Regions from separate parts of the Litoribrevibacter albus genome, predicted to be linked through region 1. Evidence: predicted binding sites of a transcription regulator. Region 1 holds the regulator's gene; each other region holds the start of a gene.
The links. The regulator sigma-54, encoded in region 1, starts transcription at its own class of promoters, with help from an activator protein. The targets are predictions, from matches to a motif close to TGGCACNNNNNTTGCTNT.

Region 1 (5,041 bases):
GAAGACTTTGCTTTCTCTCATCCAGGAGGAGCCTTAGGACGCCGTCTTCTTCTGAAAGTAGATGACCTAATGCATAAGGGTGATGACATCCCAACGGTCACACCAGACACATTGATCAAAGATGCCCTGTTGGAAGTCACCCGTAAAAAGCTTGGTATGACAGCCATTATCGATCCTAAGAAAGGCTTGGTCGGAGTATTTACCGACGGTGATTTGCGACGTGTTTTGGACAACGAAACCGACTTCCATAGCACATCAATTGAAGAAGTAATGACTTCTCCTGGCGTGCGTTGCCAGTCAGGTATTCTGGCGGCTGAAGCACTTAACATCATGGAAACTAAATCTATCAACGGTCTCTTTGTTACCGATGAAAATGACCAAGTGGTGGGTGCACTGAACATGCACGATTTATTAAAAGCAGGGATTATGTAGGAGCGGGTCATGACAGATGTATTTGAGCGAGCAAAAAAAATTAAGCTACTCTCGTGCGACGTAGATGGAGTCATGACCGACGGTGCATTATTGTTCACCTCTGAAGGCCAGGAAATCAAAGCCTTTAACATTCTGGATGGCCAAGGCATCAAAATGCTCCAAAACAGCGGTGTTAAAATCGCGATTATTACAGGCCGGACCTCAGCCATGGTAGAGAACCGGGCCAAAAACCTTGGCATTGATATTCTCTACCAAGGGAGAGAAGACAAAATCAACGCCATTCAAGACATTGCCAACGATCTTGGTTTGACTCTCGATCAGATTGCACACATTGGCGACGATTTACCTGACCTCCCTGTTATTCGCAAAGTAGGTCTGGGCGTTACCGTTCCGAACGGTGCCGATCTCGTCAAAGAACATGCACACCACTGTACAACGCGTGCAGGAGGTAAAGGTGCTGTCCGTGAACTCTGCGAACTGATCATGAAAGCTCAGGATACGCTCACTGCTGCTCACGAAGCCTATTTGCAATAGTCACTAGGTCTTCAGAGCGCCAAGAGCCAAACAGCATGATTACAAAAGAGAAGCTAATACAAATTTTCAAAATTGGGCCATTTATCCTTGCGGCCATTGCTTTGCTGTTTTGGCTCAACCTTCAGGAAGAGAATGCTTCCATTCAGACCTCCCGAACCAATATTACTGACGCACCCGATCTAACCTTAATTAACTCGTCCTCTAAACACTACGACGAAAACGGACAACAACAGTACCGTCTTACCGCCTCGAAGATCGATCACTACAAAGACGAACGAACAGCCGTTTTTCAACAGCCTAGATTATTTAACAATCAACAAGGTACCGAATGGACGGCCGAAGCAGAACAAGGCCAGGCAAACCTGGATTCCGATATCATCGTTCTTAAAGATCAGGTGAAAATTGATAGAAATACGGCCGACCAAACCGTTAGGCTACGCACATCAGAACTATCGATTGATACTAAGCAGAATATTGCAGAAAACGATGTTCTTACGGTCATTCATTCAGGCAACAGTTATATTGAAAGCAAAGGGTTTCAGACAAATCTCAATACCAATGAAACCCTATTGAAAGCAAATGTACGAGGGACGCATGACGTTCAAAAGTAAATTATCTATTGCAAGTTTTCTATTACTACTGATAAGCGCACCACTTTATGCGCTTCCGGAAGACAAGACTCAGCCGATTCAGTTAGAAGCAGACCAAGCAAAACTGAACAATGAAACAGGCATATCAGAATACCTAGGCAATGTTGTCATTATTCAAGGTACAGCACAGCTTCGAGCGGATAGAGTCATTCTTCACACTGCAAATAATGAAGTGGTTCGCATGGAAGCCTTTGGTTCGCCTGCCAAATACCAACAAATTCTACAGCCCAACGAACCGCCAACCCACATCGAGGGTAACACTTTAGACCTTAAGATTGCCGACCAATTAGCGGAAGTTACCGGCAACGGAAAAGTATTTAAAGGTGAAGACAAACTCTCCAGCGAAAAGATCACCTATTCGCTTAAAACAGGGGAGCTGAATGCAACCAAGAGCGAAAACAGTTCGGACAGTCGGGTTCGTTTCATTTTCCATCCGCCAGAAAAGAAAAGCGACAAATCCGCTTCACCTTCTACTGATCCTAAGCCACAACAATAGGGCCAATGGAGCAGAACAAACTTGGCTCGTTCCATTTAATCAGGACAGTTCCGAAAAATCAGGATAAGTAAACTATGAGTTGTCTCGAAGCCAGTCATCTTGCTAAAAGCTACAACAAACGCAAGATCATTAAAGATGTTTCACTGTCGGTAAAAAGTGGTGAAGTTGTTGGCTTACTCGGACCCAATGGCGCGGGTAAAACCACCTGTTTTTATATGATTGTCGGTTTGGTTCAGGCGGATCAGGGCAAAGTAACTATTGATGGCAAAGACATCACCCACTTTCCGATGCATGGGCGAGCAAAAGTTGGCTTAGGCTACCTTCCTCAGGAAGCCTCGATCTTCCGAAAGCTGACCGTCTCTGAGAATATCTACGGTATCCTCGAACTTCGAACCGACCTGTCCGAAAACGAGAAAAAAGAAAAACTGGAATACCTTCTTCAGGAATTCCACATCACCCACATCCGAGATTCATTAGGCATGAGCTTATCCGGTGGTGAACGCAGGCGCGCGGAAATAGCTCGCGCTCTGGCCACTGATCCCAAATTCATCCTTCTCGACGAACCCTTTGCGGGTGTTGATCCAATTTCCGTCAACGACATTCAAGGAATCATCAACCATCTCAAGGGACTTGGTATTGGCGTACTCATCACCGACCACAACGTACGAGAAACCTTAGGGATTTGTGATAAGGCTTATATCGTTGGGGAAGGACACATCATTGCAGAAGGGCAAAGCGAAGACGTCCTGAACAACCAGAAAGTGAAAGACATTTACTTAGGCGAGAATTTTAATATTTAATTAACGGCCTAATTTAGCCAGACAACCAGATACACAAATCAACACTTTCGGGATTATTTTGGTTTATACTTGGTTGCTAGTGGCAAAAAAATTGCTTGTGCGGTTTTCGGTAGATCATCAATAAGTACCAACCGCGCACGCTGAGTGAAAGCATAAGGATACGTTGTAATTTATGAAGACATCGCTTCAGCTCAAAATGGGGCAATCCCTAACTATGACGCCCCAGTTGCAACAGGCAATCAGACTGTTACAACTTTCTACTTTAGACTTACAACAGGAAATTCAACACGCATTGGAAAACAACCCAATGCTGGAAGTGGAAGAAGAGTTTGAACAAGCCTCTGCACCTTCCATTGAAGACCAGATGGCCGAAAAGCCATTGGATAATGATCCGTCGGACAATTCCTCCAATTCAGAATCACATGACTTTTCCAGTGATCTTGACGGTTCCAGTCATGAAGAGTACAGCCAGGACGAATTTAAAACGTCAGCTCACGAAGCCTCGGAAACCGACAGTGAATGGAATAATGACATTCCAGAAGACCTCACCATCGACACCGGCTGGGATGATATTTATCAACACACGCCAACGCAGGCATCGGCGCCGTCAGACGATGACGACTTTGATTTTGAATCCCGGAATTCTGTAACAGAAACGCTACAGGATCACCTTAATTGGCAGTTAAACCTAACGCCAATGACCGACGCCGATAAAATCATCGCTGAAAATATCATCGACGGCATCGACGACGATGGTTATCTTCACACCCCGATTGAAGACATCTGTGAAAGCGCCAACAAAGAATTAAACTTTGCTGAAGACGATGAAAACCGTATTGATACTGAAGAAGTTGAAGCCGTTCTTCACCTAATTCAACGCTTTGACCCGGTAGGCACAGGCGCACGAAGCCTACAAGAATGCTTACAAGTGCAACTTAATCAAATGCCTGCTGACACTCCTTACTTGTCAGAAGCAAAAATTGTTGTCCTTCGCTATCTGGAATTGTTAGGCAATAAAGATTTTGCCGGAATCATGCGAAAAGGCCGCATCAAAGAAGATGTGCTTAAAGAAATTATCAGTTTGATTCAAACTCTTCACCCTCGTCCTGGTGAACAAATCAATCAACAGACGCCGGATTACGTTGTCCCGGATGTGATTGTTCAAAAAGTAAATGGACGTTGGCGAGTTGATCTCAACCCAGAAATCACGCCTAAAATTCGCATCAACCCAAGTTATGCGTCTCTTATTCGACGAGCTGATTCCAGTGCAGACAACACCTTCCTTAAAGATCACATGCAAGAAGCAAAGTGGTTTTTAAAAAGCCTCCAAAGCCGTAACGAAACTCTTCTTAAGGTTGCAACCAAAATCATGGAGCACCAACGAGGGTTCCTGGACTATGGTGATGAAGCAATGAAGCCTTTGGTTCTGCATGATATTGCCGAAGCTGTCGAAATGCATGAATCCACCATTTCCCGTGTGACTACGCAAAAATACATACATACGCCTCGAGGTATTTTTGAGCTTAAATACTTCTTCTCAAGTCATGTAAGTACGTCATCGGGCGGTGAATGTTCCTCGACCGCTATCCGTGCAATTATTAAGAAACTTGTTGCTGCCGAAAACCCTAAAAAACCGCTCAGCGATAACAAAATCGCCACATTGCTGGGTGAGCAAGGGATTAAAGTTGCAAGAAGAACCATTGCCAAGTATCGGGAGGCAATGAACATCCCACCATCGAATGAACGTAAACGATTGGTTTAAAAATAGTTTTGTTCGAGAGAAGCGAATTGATACAGGTCATTGTATTCGATCCATGCTAGGACTATATTAAAGATGAAGGAGGCGCAGACCTCCTCCAGCAATTACAAACGTAGCTGGAATCTTTTGGACCACAGCATACAAATTTAAGGAGTCCTATATGCAAGTGAACATCAGTGGCCACCACCTAGATATTACTACCAACATTCGCGATTATGTCACTTCCAAATTAGACCGACTTGAGCGACACTATGACCAGATAACAAATGTTCAAGTTACACTGAGTATTGAAAAACAAAGACAATTGGCAGAAGCCAAGTTACATGTAACCGGTGGTGAAGTGTTTGCTAACGCTGAGCACGACGATCTT
Region 2 (5,041 bases), on a different contig from region 1:
GCAATGGCTTGAACCGCTTCAATACGGTCGTTGGCTTTTTTAGATTTAAGCCCTTCAAATTGAGATTGTAAGGATGTGGGCGAGCCGTAGCTTATGCTTGCCAGGAGAAGCGATGTGAACAACGCGAAAATGAGTTTGAACCTGGTCATGATGTATTCCAAAGATTCGTTCAATTCATGATCTCAGAACCAAAAATACCCCTACCCAAGGAATGGGTATATTAAGAGTTCAGAGGGAATGCTTTTAAGGATGATTCAGGCCAAGTCCGTTTCGGCCTGAATCATCAAAGTGATTAACGATCGATTATTCGTAGTTCTGACCAGAACATACGCTGGTTTCGATGTTGTAGTTACCACAGTTGATTGGAGCGGTCCAATCTGCAACCACCTTGGCACTGCTTGGCAAGTGGTCAGTCCAGGCATCACCGATCACGCCTTTCTTGGTTTGCCAAACGATTTCAAATTGACCGTCGTCCTGGATTTCACCGATCAATACCGGTTTGGTAAGGTGGTGGTTGGTGTTCATTACGGCTGTGCCGCCGGTCAGGTTAGGTACTGTGATGCCGTACATGGCTTCGCGCACTGCGTCCACGTCTTCTGTACCTGCAATTTCAACCGCTTTTGCCCACATTTTGAAGCCGATGTACGTGGCTTCCATTGGGTCATTGGTTACGCGCTCAGCATTGCCGACGTGTTTCTTCCACTTCTCGATGAACTCTTCGTTGGCTTCGCTTTCAGCACTTTGGAAGTAGTTCCAAGCCGCCAGGTGACCAACCAATGGGCTGGTGTCGATACCAGACAGTTCTTCTTCACCTACCGAGAACGCAATCACCGGAATGTCTTCAGCTGATACGCCTTGGTTACCCAATTCTTTGTAGAAAGGTACGTTTGCATCACCGTTAATGGTTGAGATTACTGCCGTTTTCTTGCCAGCAGCACCGAACTTTTTGATGTCGCTTACGATGGTTTGCCAGTCAGATTGGCCGAACGGCGTGTAGTTGATCATGATGTCTTTTTCAGCCACGCCTTTGGCTTTCAGATAGGCTTCAAGAATCTTGTTTGTGGTTCGAGGGTAAACGTAGTCTGTGCCTGCAAGAACGAATCGCTCAACGCTGCCACCTTCTTCGCTCATTAGGTAATCAACCGCTGGAATCGCCTGTTGGTTTGGCGCAGCCCCTGTGTAGAACACGTTCTTCGAGGATTCTTCACCTTCGTACTGAACCGGGTAGAACATCAAACCGTTCAGCTCTTCAACGACTGGAAGCACTGACTTACGAGATACCGATGTCCAGCAACCGAAGATTACGTCTACTTTTTCTTTTGAAAGCAGCTCGCGACCTTTCTCTGCAAATAAAGGCCAGTTCGAAGCCGGGTCTACAACCACAGGCTCCAGTTTCTTACCAAGAAGACCGCCAGCTTTGTTCTGCTCTTCGATCATCATCAATACGGTGTCTTTCAACGTGGTTTCAGAGATCGCCATGGTGCCCGAAAGCGAGTGCAATACACCCACTTTGATGGTGTCATCAGCCGCCATCACAGCAGAGCCAAATGATACCGACAACGCCAGAGCAGAGAATTGTGTGAGTCTTTTTATGCTTTTCATCGTGATTCCTTGTTATGGTTTTAATTCGATTTCTAGTCGTTAAAGCTTGGGCCTGAGCCAAACAGGTTGGGCTAAACCAAAGGGAAACAAAGCGATGAAAGGGACGGGCTGAAATAATATGGGTTGCCTCTGAATGTCCTTTTCTACTTTGGTGGTGTTTTCCTTTCTTTGGATAGCCAACCTAAGCTTTTTGATTGTGAGTCTTGGGCGCTTGTAAAAAGTCCCCTAAAGCTGAGGCAGGTTTTGCAACGGCTGTGCCATACTGTGCAAAAGCGCATGGAGACTGACTTTGACTAATGAAAAAGTTGTCTATTTGGTTTGTTAGTGCTGCTTTGTGGTGCGAATAAAATTTGATCGGCACTAAATTGGGTCAAGCTGGGCTTTCTTGCTTTTGTATCTAATTGAATTTAAAGCTAACTTGCACAAGCCAAGTGCAGAGAGAGTGCAGAAAACCTAGCACTAAAGTATTATTAAAAGTTGTCTTGTTGGTTAGGTATTTAACTGGCAAACACTTTGCAGAGAGTTTTGGCTGTAAGGTTTCAAAGAATAAGTTATTCAAGGAATAAGGCTTTAAAGAATAACGTTTAGAAACGGAATGATTGAAGGAAGACGTTTGAACGATCAACTCAAGACAGCTGCACTATTACCGGATTCCCAGCTTGACCCTAGTTTGCATTGGTTGGCGAACTATCAAGCGGAGTTGGTGTATCTGGATGGAAAAACACGGCTGGGACGAACAGACAGCTTTGGACCATTACGGGTGCAACGACCTTTTTATCCAGAGGGCGATGTCTGTGCCCATCTTTATCTGTTACACCCGCCGGGTGGCTTGGTAGCCGGGGATTATCTCACCATCGGTTTTCATCTTGGGCCTAAAGCGCAGGCCTTGGTCACCACGCCTTCCGCAGGGAAGATCTACAACAACATTACTGACCGTAAGCAGTATCAAAAGGTGCATCTCACCGTTGCCGATGAGGCTGTAATGGAGTGGCTTCCGCAGGAAACCATTGTTTTTGATGGCGCGAACGGTGAGCTAGTTACTGAAGTAGAGCTTGAACAGAATGGGACCTTTGTCGGTTGGGATATCGTCTGCATGGGGCGGCCGAGCAGTGAAGATTGGTTTGAACGAGGCTCAGTACGTCAGCTCTTATCTATTAAACGCCAAGGCAAACTGATCCATATCGAGAATAACCTGATTGATGCTAACTCCGGAATTATGAACGTGCGCGCTGGTTTGGCCGGTCAGCCGGTGTTTGGCAGCTTCATGATTACCTGTGATGCCTTAACTGAATTAACGGAAGAACAACGAGATTTCTTACAGGAAATGGCCAAAGGCGCTTTGGTGTCTGTGACTGTGAAACCGGGGATTACCGTCGTGCGCTATCTTGGCGCTTGTTCGGAAACGGCTAAAAAAGTGTTTACCCAATATTGGGCGTGGGTACGTGAAGAGGTAAACCAACGTGGTGCATGTCCGCCGAGAATTTGGAATACCTGATCTCAATTTTTAGGTTTATTGATTACTTGATCAGCTAAGTAATTGATGTAAAGGCATTAAACTAAACGCACAAAAAACGAAGTTTTTATTAATAACAAATCATGGGCTGCACTATATGTGGTTGATTGGTGTGTAGTAGCTGCATGGTTATGGATCACTCAACGAGGATGTTATGGAACTCTCACCCAGAGAAAAAGATAAGTTACTGATTTTTGTAGCCGCCGAGTTAGCAGAAAAGCGAAGACAACGAGGCGTCAAATTGAACTATCCGGAGTGTATCGCCCTTATCTCTGCGTACATTATGGAAGGCGCTCGTGATGGTAAGACCGTTGCCCAGCTCATGAATGAAGGTCGTCAGGTGATCAGCCGGGACGAGGTGATGGACGGAATTGATGCCATGCTTCATGAAGTGCAAGTGGAAGCGACCTTTCCGGACGGCACTAAGTTAGTCACCGTTCATAACCCCATTGCGTAAGGAGCACGCATTATGATTCCAGGCGAATACATAGTGGCTGATGAGCCCATTACCTTAAACGTAGGGCGCAAGACAGTGACGGTTCAAGTGTCGAATTCGGGTGACCGTCCCATCCAGGTGGGCTCTCACTATCACTTTTATGAAACTAACTTATCGCTGCAGTTTGATCGCGAAGTGACCAAAGGCTATCGCTTAAATATTCCTGCGGGCACGGCGGTGCGTTTCGAGCCGGGCCAGACCCGAGAGGTTGAGCTGGTGGAATATGCGGGGACGAAAACTGTATACGGTTTCCGTGGCGATGTCATGGGTAAGGTATAAATCGGGCAAGTTATAAGGGATAGGACGAACAAAATGACAACCATAGATCGTAAAGCCTATGTAGATATGTACGGCCCAACCGTCGGTGACAAAGTCCGTTTGGGCGACACCGAGTTATTCATTTCGCCAGAGAAAGATTTCACCGTGTATGGCGATGAAGTGAAGTTCGGTGGCGGTAAGGTAATTCGTGATGGCATGGGCCAGAGTCAGGATACCTCAGACAAAGTGCCGGATACCGTGATCACCAACGCCTTGATTCTGGATGTCACCGGCATCATCAAAGCCGACGTTGCCATTAACGATGGTCGCATTTGTGCCATTGGTAAGGCAGGCAACCCGGATACTCAACCGGGTGTGACCATTAATGTCGGGCCGGGTACTGAAGTGATTGCGGGCGAAGGTCAAATTCTTACCGCTGGTGCTATCGACGCGCACATTCATTTCATCTGTCCACAGCAGGTGGAAGAAGCCTTGATGTCGGGCATCACCACTATGATCGGTGGTGGTACCGGCCCAGCCACAGGCACCAATGCGACTACCTGTACGCCGGGGCCGTGGCATATTGGTAAAATGCTGCAAGCGGTGGACGAGTTACCGATGAACTTTGGCTTCCTGGGGAAAGGCAATGCGTCTTTGCCAGATGCCTTGAGAGAGCAGGTGGAAGCCGGTGCCATTGGCTTAAAACTGCATGAGGATTGGGGCACGACGCCTGCGTCTATCGACTGTTGTTTGTCGGTGGCGGAAGAGCTCGACGTTCAGGTGGCGATTCACACCGATACTCTGAATGAATCCGGGTTTGTGGAAGACACCTTAGCGGCGTTGAAAGGCCGGGTGATTCACACCTACCACACCGAAGGTGCGGGTGGTGGTCATGCGCCGGACATCATCAAGGCCTGTGGTGAATCCAATGTTTTGCCTTCTTCAACCAATCCAACCCGTCCTTACACCATCAATACGGTGGACGAGCATTTGGACATGTTGATGGTGTGTCACCACCTTGATCCAAACATTCCTGAAGACGTGGCCTTTGCGGATTCCCGTATTCGTCGTGAAACCATTGCGGCGGAAGACATTCTTCATGATCTAGGCGCGTTCAGCATGATCTCTTCGGATTCCCAAGCGATGGGCCGTGTCGGTGAAGTGATTACTCG
Region 3 (5,041 bases), on a different contig from region 1:
GAGCCAAACCATTGATGGCAAACTGAGAGGCATGCTGTGTTGAGCCAGTAACATCAATTAAGAAGTTCGAGCTGGTCGGAGGAACTGTCGGCTGAGCCCCCGAGGTAGGACCATCGGCACCGTTGGGGTTGCCCGCAGCATTTCTTGGCTGCCAATCATCGACCAACAATGGCGTTGATGGATTGGTAGAAGCAATTTGTCCAGAGTTATCGAATACAATCTGTTGAGATAACGGCAAGTTTGGACTGTTCGTCAAAGACTCTGGCTGAGTTGAGTCATACGCCGGGTTCGGATCACCAATTTGATAACCATCAACCAACACATACATGGTCCAGGTATTCTCGTTGGTGGCCGTCAAAGTTGGTGGTTCTTTCACAAAGTACTGAGTCATCACATGCGGATTCCCCAAGGAATCGTAAATTGTGACCGACGTTGTGTGATTGTAACTTTCTGAATCCGTTGGGCTGAACGGACGAATCACAGACGTATCATTGGTCGGAGTTGCACCAAACACCACGTCATTAGGTGCAGTGGTAGAATCGTTGTTAACAATGTACAACCCTGGATCAAGAGTCACATCGACATAACCACCAGTGGTGACAGTTGTACCTGCACCTGCAGTCGCTGTCCCCTGAGCCACACCATTAGCAACACCCGTTACCCCAAAGGTACCAGCAGCGCTGTCTAACTGAACGTCAAAACCAAGGTCATTTACCACGGTAAGAGTATTCGTAGTAGCATCAAAACTTGCAGAGAAGTTTGCCAAACTGGAAATTTCTGCCGCTAGCGCCGCCCCCGTGTTAGTACCGGTCGCCGTTGACGTTAACAAATTACCATTCAAAACCACATCCGTTGCAGTCAAAATGCCTGCATCAATCTGAGTGGTTGTAGAAGCGGAAGCCGTCGCACCATCCACCTGAGAAATTGCAGTCGCAATATCATACGCAGAGTCATTGGCCGTCCAGCTTAGATCAGACACCACCTGATTCGGTGTAAAAGAAGCATTTACGATCTGAACAGTACTTGTCGTTGTTGTGGCAGAATAACCGTTGGTAGTGCCCACCTGAGGAACACTGACACCTGTACCATTAGTAGACGCAGGCAAGCCACCGGTCGCATACTCAACACGCGCATCCAGGTTAAAATCAGTCTCCACATCCGTAGTACGGTTCGGTGCCATATCAGCATCATCAACCTGAATATCACCCAATGGTCGAGCCGGATTTGGTTGAGGCTGCAACTGCAGCTCTTCTGGTACACCAAAGCCCTGAACGCGCTCACCGGTATTCGTCACGATAAAGCCTTCATTGTCCAAGCCGAACATTCCGGAACGAGTATAAAACTGTTCACCCAAGGTGTTCTGAACAACAAAGAAACCCTCACCATTAATCGCCAAATCGAGGTTATTCTCGGTAAAGGTAATGTCCCCCTGATTGAACTGTTGGGATACCTGGTTAATGGCGACACCCTGACCAGCAGAGAAATTACCACTGACGTTCGCGGCATATAAGTCACCAAACTCTACACGAGACTGCTTAAAGCCCACAGTACCTGCGTTAGCAATATTATGACCTGTCACATCCAGATCTGTTTGAGCCCCTTTCAGACCCGTTAAGCCAACTCCAAAAGACATATCGTTATCCTCTCTAGCTTCACTCATCGGACGCACCGACAAGCCATAAAATCCGTTACTCTTTCTCTACACCCAGCCCAGGCAATACCCTGTTTTGGTACTACTCAGTTCTGGTACTATTCTGTCTTGGCACTACTCTGCTCTGGTGAAAAACATCACCACAAACTGTTATTCAGAAATCTCTCTCACTTGAGACAACGGAATCTGGCCAATACCCGCTACATTCAGTAATGTGTTTCCATCATCTAATGTGACGCTATTAACTCGGGCCGAGCCATACACCACAAAACTTTCAGACTTCTCATTCACCACACCGGTCGCCGTAAACTTGTATTTGCCGGCCGGCAAAGTATTTCCTTCAGCGTCTTTACCATCCCATAGCACTGAGTTTTCACCAGGCAACGCACCAGTCATTGGGATCTGAGCCACCAACTGCCCTGCATCATCAGTAATACTGAACATCACATTGGTCGCACCATCAGAAACATCAACGGTTGCTGGAATCGTACCCTCACCAGACCAGTACACTTCATTGTTCGGCACAACCACCTGGCGCCCTACCAAAGCAGAAGCCTGAAGCGCTTGGCTGGATTTATAATCACTCAATAAAGAATCCACACTTGAGTTCAGATTATCGATCCCTTCCACCGAGCTGAACTGAGCCAACTCAGCAATAAAATCGCCGTTATCCTGTGGGTCCAATGGGTTCTGGTTGTTTAACTGAGCAACCAACAACTCCAGAAAGGCATCCTGACCCAAATCATTTTTGGACGAGGTACTATTCGTGTTTTGCGTTCTGTACGCCGATAACGCATCGGTTTGGGTTGAAGAATTAATATCATTCATTGTGATTCACCTTTTGTTACTCTGAGCCCTGATGTCTATAGTTACAGGCTCCAGGCGGTTTAACTTACTGACCCAAAGTCAGAACTTGTTGCATCATAGTTTTAGCCGTATTCATGATGTCTACGTTGGTCTGGTAGGAGCGCGACGCAGAAATCATGTTGGCCATTTCTTCAACCACATTCACATTGGGGTAGTAAACGTAGCCTTTGTCATCAGCCATTGGATGGTCCGGGTTGTAACGAGCTTCGAGCGGAGCATCACTTTCCACGACACCCAATACCGACACACCATTACCAATGTCTTCATTGACGTTAACATTGTCACTGGCATACCCCATCTCTTGTTTGTGGAGTTGAGAGAACACCACATGACGGGCACGATAGGTCTCATCAATACTGCTGCTAACAGCCTCAGCGTTTGCGATATTACTGGCGGTAGTATTCAGGCGTAAGCTCTGAGCCATCATGCCTGTTCCGGCAATATCAAATACGTTTCCTAATGACATACGCTACTCCTTACTCGCCTTTAATCGCGCCCGACAGGCCTTTGAATTTGCTGTTTAAGAATTGGAAGGTTGCTTGGTAACGCATGGCATTTTGCATGTACTCAGTGTGCTCAACCTGAGTCTCAACGGTATTGCCGTCGATTGCCGGTTGATGCGGATTACGGAACTTCAACCCTTCATCCGGGCTCAATAAGCCATCGATGTGCTGGTCGTCCGTTTTATCCAGTTTCACTGATGACAGCTTATCGCTCTCTGCATTCAGGATGGCTCGAAAATCAATGTCTCTTGATTTAAACCCCGGCGTGTCTGCATTTGCCAAGTTATTAGCAATGATTTCAGCTCGTTGAACACGAACCCCAAGTGCCGAAGGATGAATCCCCAATGCATTGTCGAATGATATTGCCATGCTGCCGCCCTCAAACTGCAATTCTTAAACTTTCCATTTAACAAACAATTACCGTGCCAAAAATATAAATCCTTTATTTTCAATAACTTAATTATTTTTCAGCAATTTTAGGACGGCAAAAGAGGCAAGGCGGCAATATGAGATTTATAAAAAGCAGGAAGCAGAAAGCAGAAAGCAGGAAGCAGGAAGCAGGAAGCAGGAAGCAGGAAGCAGGAAGCAGGAAGCAGGAAGCAGGAAGCAGGAAGCAGGAAGCAGGAAGCAGGAAGCAGGAAGCAGGAAGCAGGAAGCAGGAAGCAGGAAGCAGGAAGCAGGAAGCAGGAAGCAGGAAGCAGGAAGCAGGAAGCAGGAAGCAGGAAGCAGGAAGCAGGAAGCAGGAAGCAGGAAGCAGGAAGCAGGAAGCAGGAAGCAGGAAGCAGGAAGCAGGAAGCAGGAAGCAGGAAGCAGGAAGCAGGAAGCAGGAAGCAGGAAGCAGGAAGCAGGAAGCAGGAAGCAGGAAGCAGGATAAAGTTAGTTGCGTAGAAACTCTACGCAACCCTCTATTTACATTAATTAATACAGCTACTTTAACTTATAGATCAGACCAGGGCGGCACTGGATCATCTCATAGATGTGATTCAACCCGGTCAGAGATTCTGTCGCCCCAATCACCAAATACCCATTAGGATTAAGCTGGCGTCCCAGACGAGTTAAAATATCCTGCTTTTGTTCTGCCGAGAAATAAATCAACACATTCCGGCAGAAAATAATATCGAACTTACCCAGACTGGCATACGAACTTAACAAGTTAAGCGAACGAAAATCGACCCGGGATTTGATATCCCGATTAACTGTCCAGGAAGCATCCGGGTTTTCGGTGAAATACCGCTTTTGAAGATCCGCATCTAAGCCACGAGCAAGAGCCAATTTTTCATAACTGCCACGTTTCGCCTGCTCCAGAATCTCAGAAGACAAATCCGTCGCGAGGATTTGAGCTTGATTCACCCGCTTCCCCGGATTGGTACGATTGTACTCATCCACCATCATACTCATGGAGTAAGGTTCCTGCCCTGAAGAGCACGCCGCCGACCAAATGCGAAGGCTACTTTTCTTTTGAGAAACAAACTCAGGAAAAATGATTTCTTTCAAAATACGATAGGGATGCTTATCTCTAAACCATAAGGTCTCATTCGTTGTCATTGCATCAATGACACGCTCTTTAAGTCGACCGTTAAACTTAACCTTAGAAAGTAAATCTTTTAAATCATGCAAATCAGCTTCTTGCATGATCTTTCTTAGACGGCTAGCAACCAAGTATTGTTTATTGTCACCCAGCACAATGCCGGACTCATTTTCAAGAAACTGCCTGAACTGATCAAAGTCGTTCTTTTCAAAACGTATTGAGCCAGATATTGACATCCACTACCTCAGAAACAAAGAAAAAGGGAGAGTCTACTCTCCCCCTTTATACACAGGATTGTAATCACCTTTAAGCACATTAACGGCTTTAGAGGCCAAGCTATCAGGACTGAACTTCGCCATAAAGTCGTCTGCGCCGACTTTTTCAACCATCGCATGATTGAACACCCCACTGAGCGATGTGTGCAACATAATGTGCAACTCACTCATATTAGGGTCAGCTTTCACCGCTGACGTTAAGGTGTAACCATCCATT

Region 2: the regulator sigma-54 is predicted to act here: its motif matches at 1,845-1,862, upstream of urtA (urea ABC transporter substrate-binding protein).
Region 3: the regulator sigma-54 is predicted to act here: its motif matches at 3,432-3,449, upstream of flgB (flagellar basal body rod protein FlgB).

The regions. Positions count from the first base shown of each region.
Region 1 covers NZ_BSNM01000011.1:432,567-437,607, forward strand. Annotated here, with positions in the region: gene QQL66_RS09005 (KpsF/GutQ family sugar-phosphate isomerase) at 1-432, shown strand, start outside; gene kdsC (3-deoxy-manno-octulosonate-8-phosphatase KdsC) at 442-966, shown strand; gene lptC (LPS export ABC transporter periplasmic protein LptC) at 1,002-1,577, shown strand; gene lptA (lipopolysaccharide transport periplasmic protein LptA) at 1,561-2,112, shown strand; gene lptB (LPS export ABC transporter ATP-binding protein) at 2,187-2,912, shown strand; gene QQL66_RS09030 (RNA polymerase factor sigma-54) at 3,085-4,674, shown strand; gene hpf (ribosome hibernation-promoting factor, HPF/YfiA family) at 4,832-5,041, shown strand, end outside.
Region 2 covers NZ_BSNM01000016.1:194,607-199,647, reverse strand. Annotated here, with positions in the region: gene urtB (urea ABC transporter permease subunit UrtB) at 1-149, opposite strand, end outside; gene urtA (urea ABC transporter substrate-binding protein) at 304-1,602, opposite strand; gene QQL66_RS15710 (urease accessory protein UreD) at 2,198-3,097, shown strand; gene ureA (urease subunit gamma) at 3,270-3,572, shown strand; gene QQL66_RS15700 (urease subunit beta) at 3,585-3,890, shown strand; gene ureC (urease subunit alpha) at 3,924-5,041, shown strand, end outside.
Region 3 covers NZ_BSNM01000015.1:260,070-265,110, reverse strand. Annotated here, with positions in the region: gene QQL66_RS13630 (flagellar hook protein FlgE) at 1-1,633, opposite strand, end outside; gene QQL66_RS13625 (flagellar hook assembly protein FlgD) at 1,802-2,479, opposite strand; gene flgC (flagellar basal body rod protein FlgC) at 2,544-2,984, opposite strand; gene flgB (flagellar basal body rod protein FlgB) at 2,995-3,390, opposite strand; gene QQL66_RS13610 (hypothetical protein) at 3,528-4,052, shown strand; gene QQL66_RS13605 (CheR family methyltransferase) at 3,949-4,785, opposite strand; gene QQL66_RS13600 (chemotaxis protein CheV) at 4,819-5,041, opposite strand, start outside.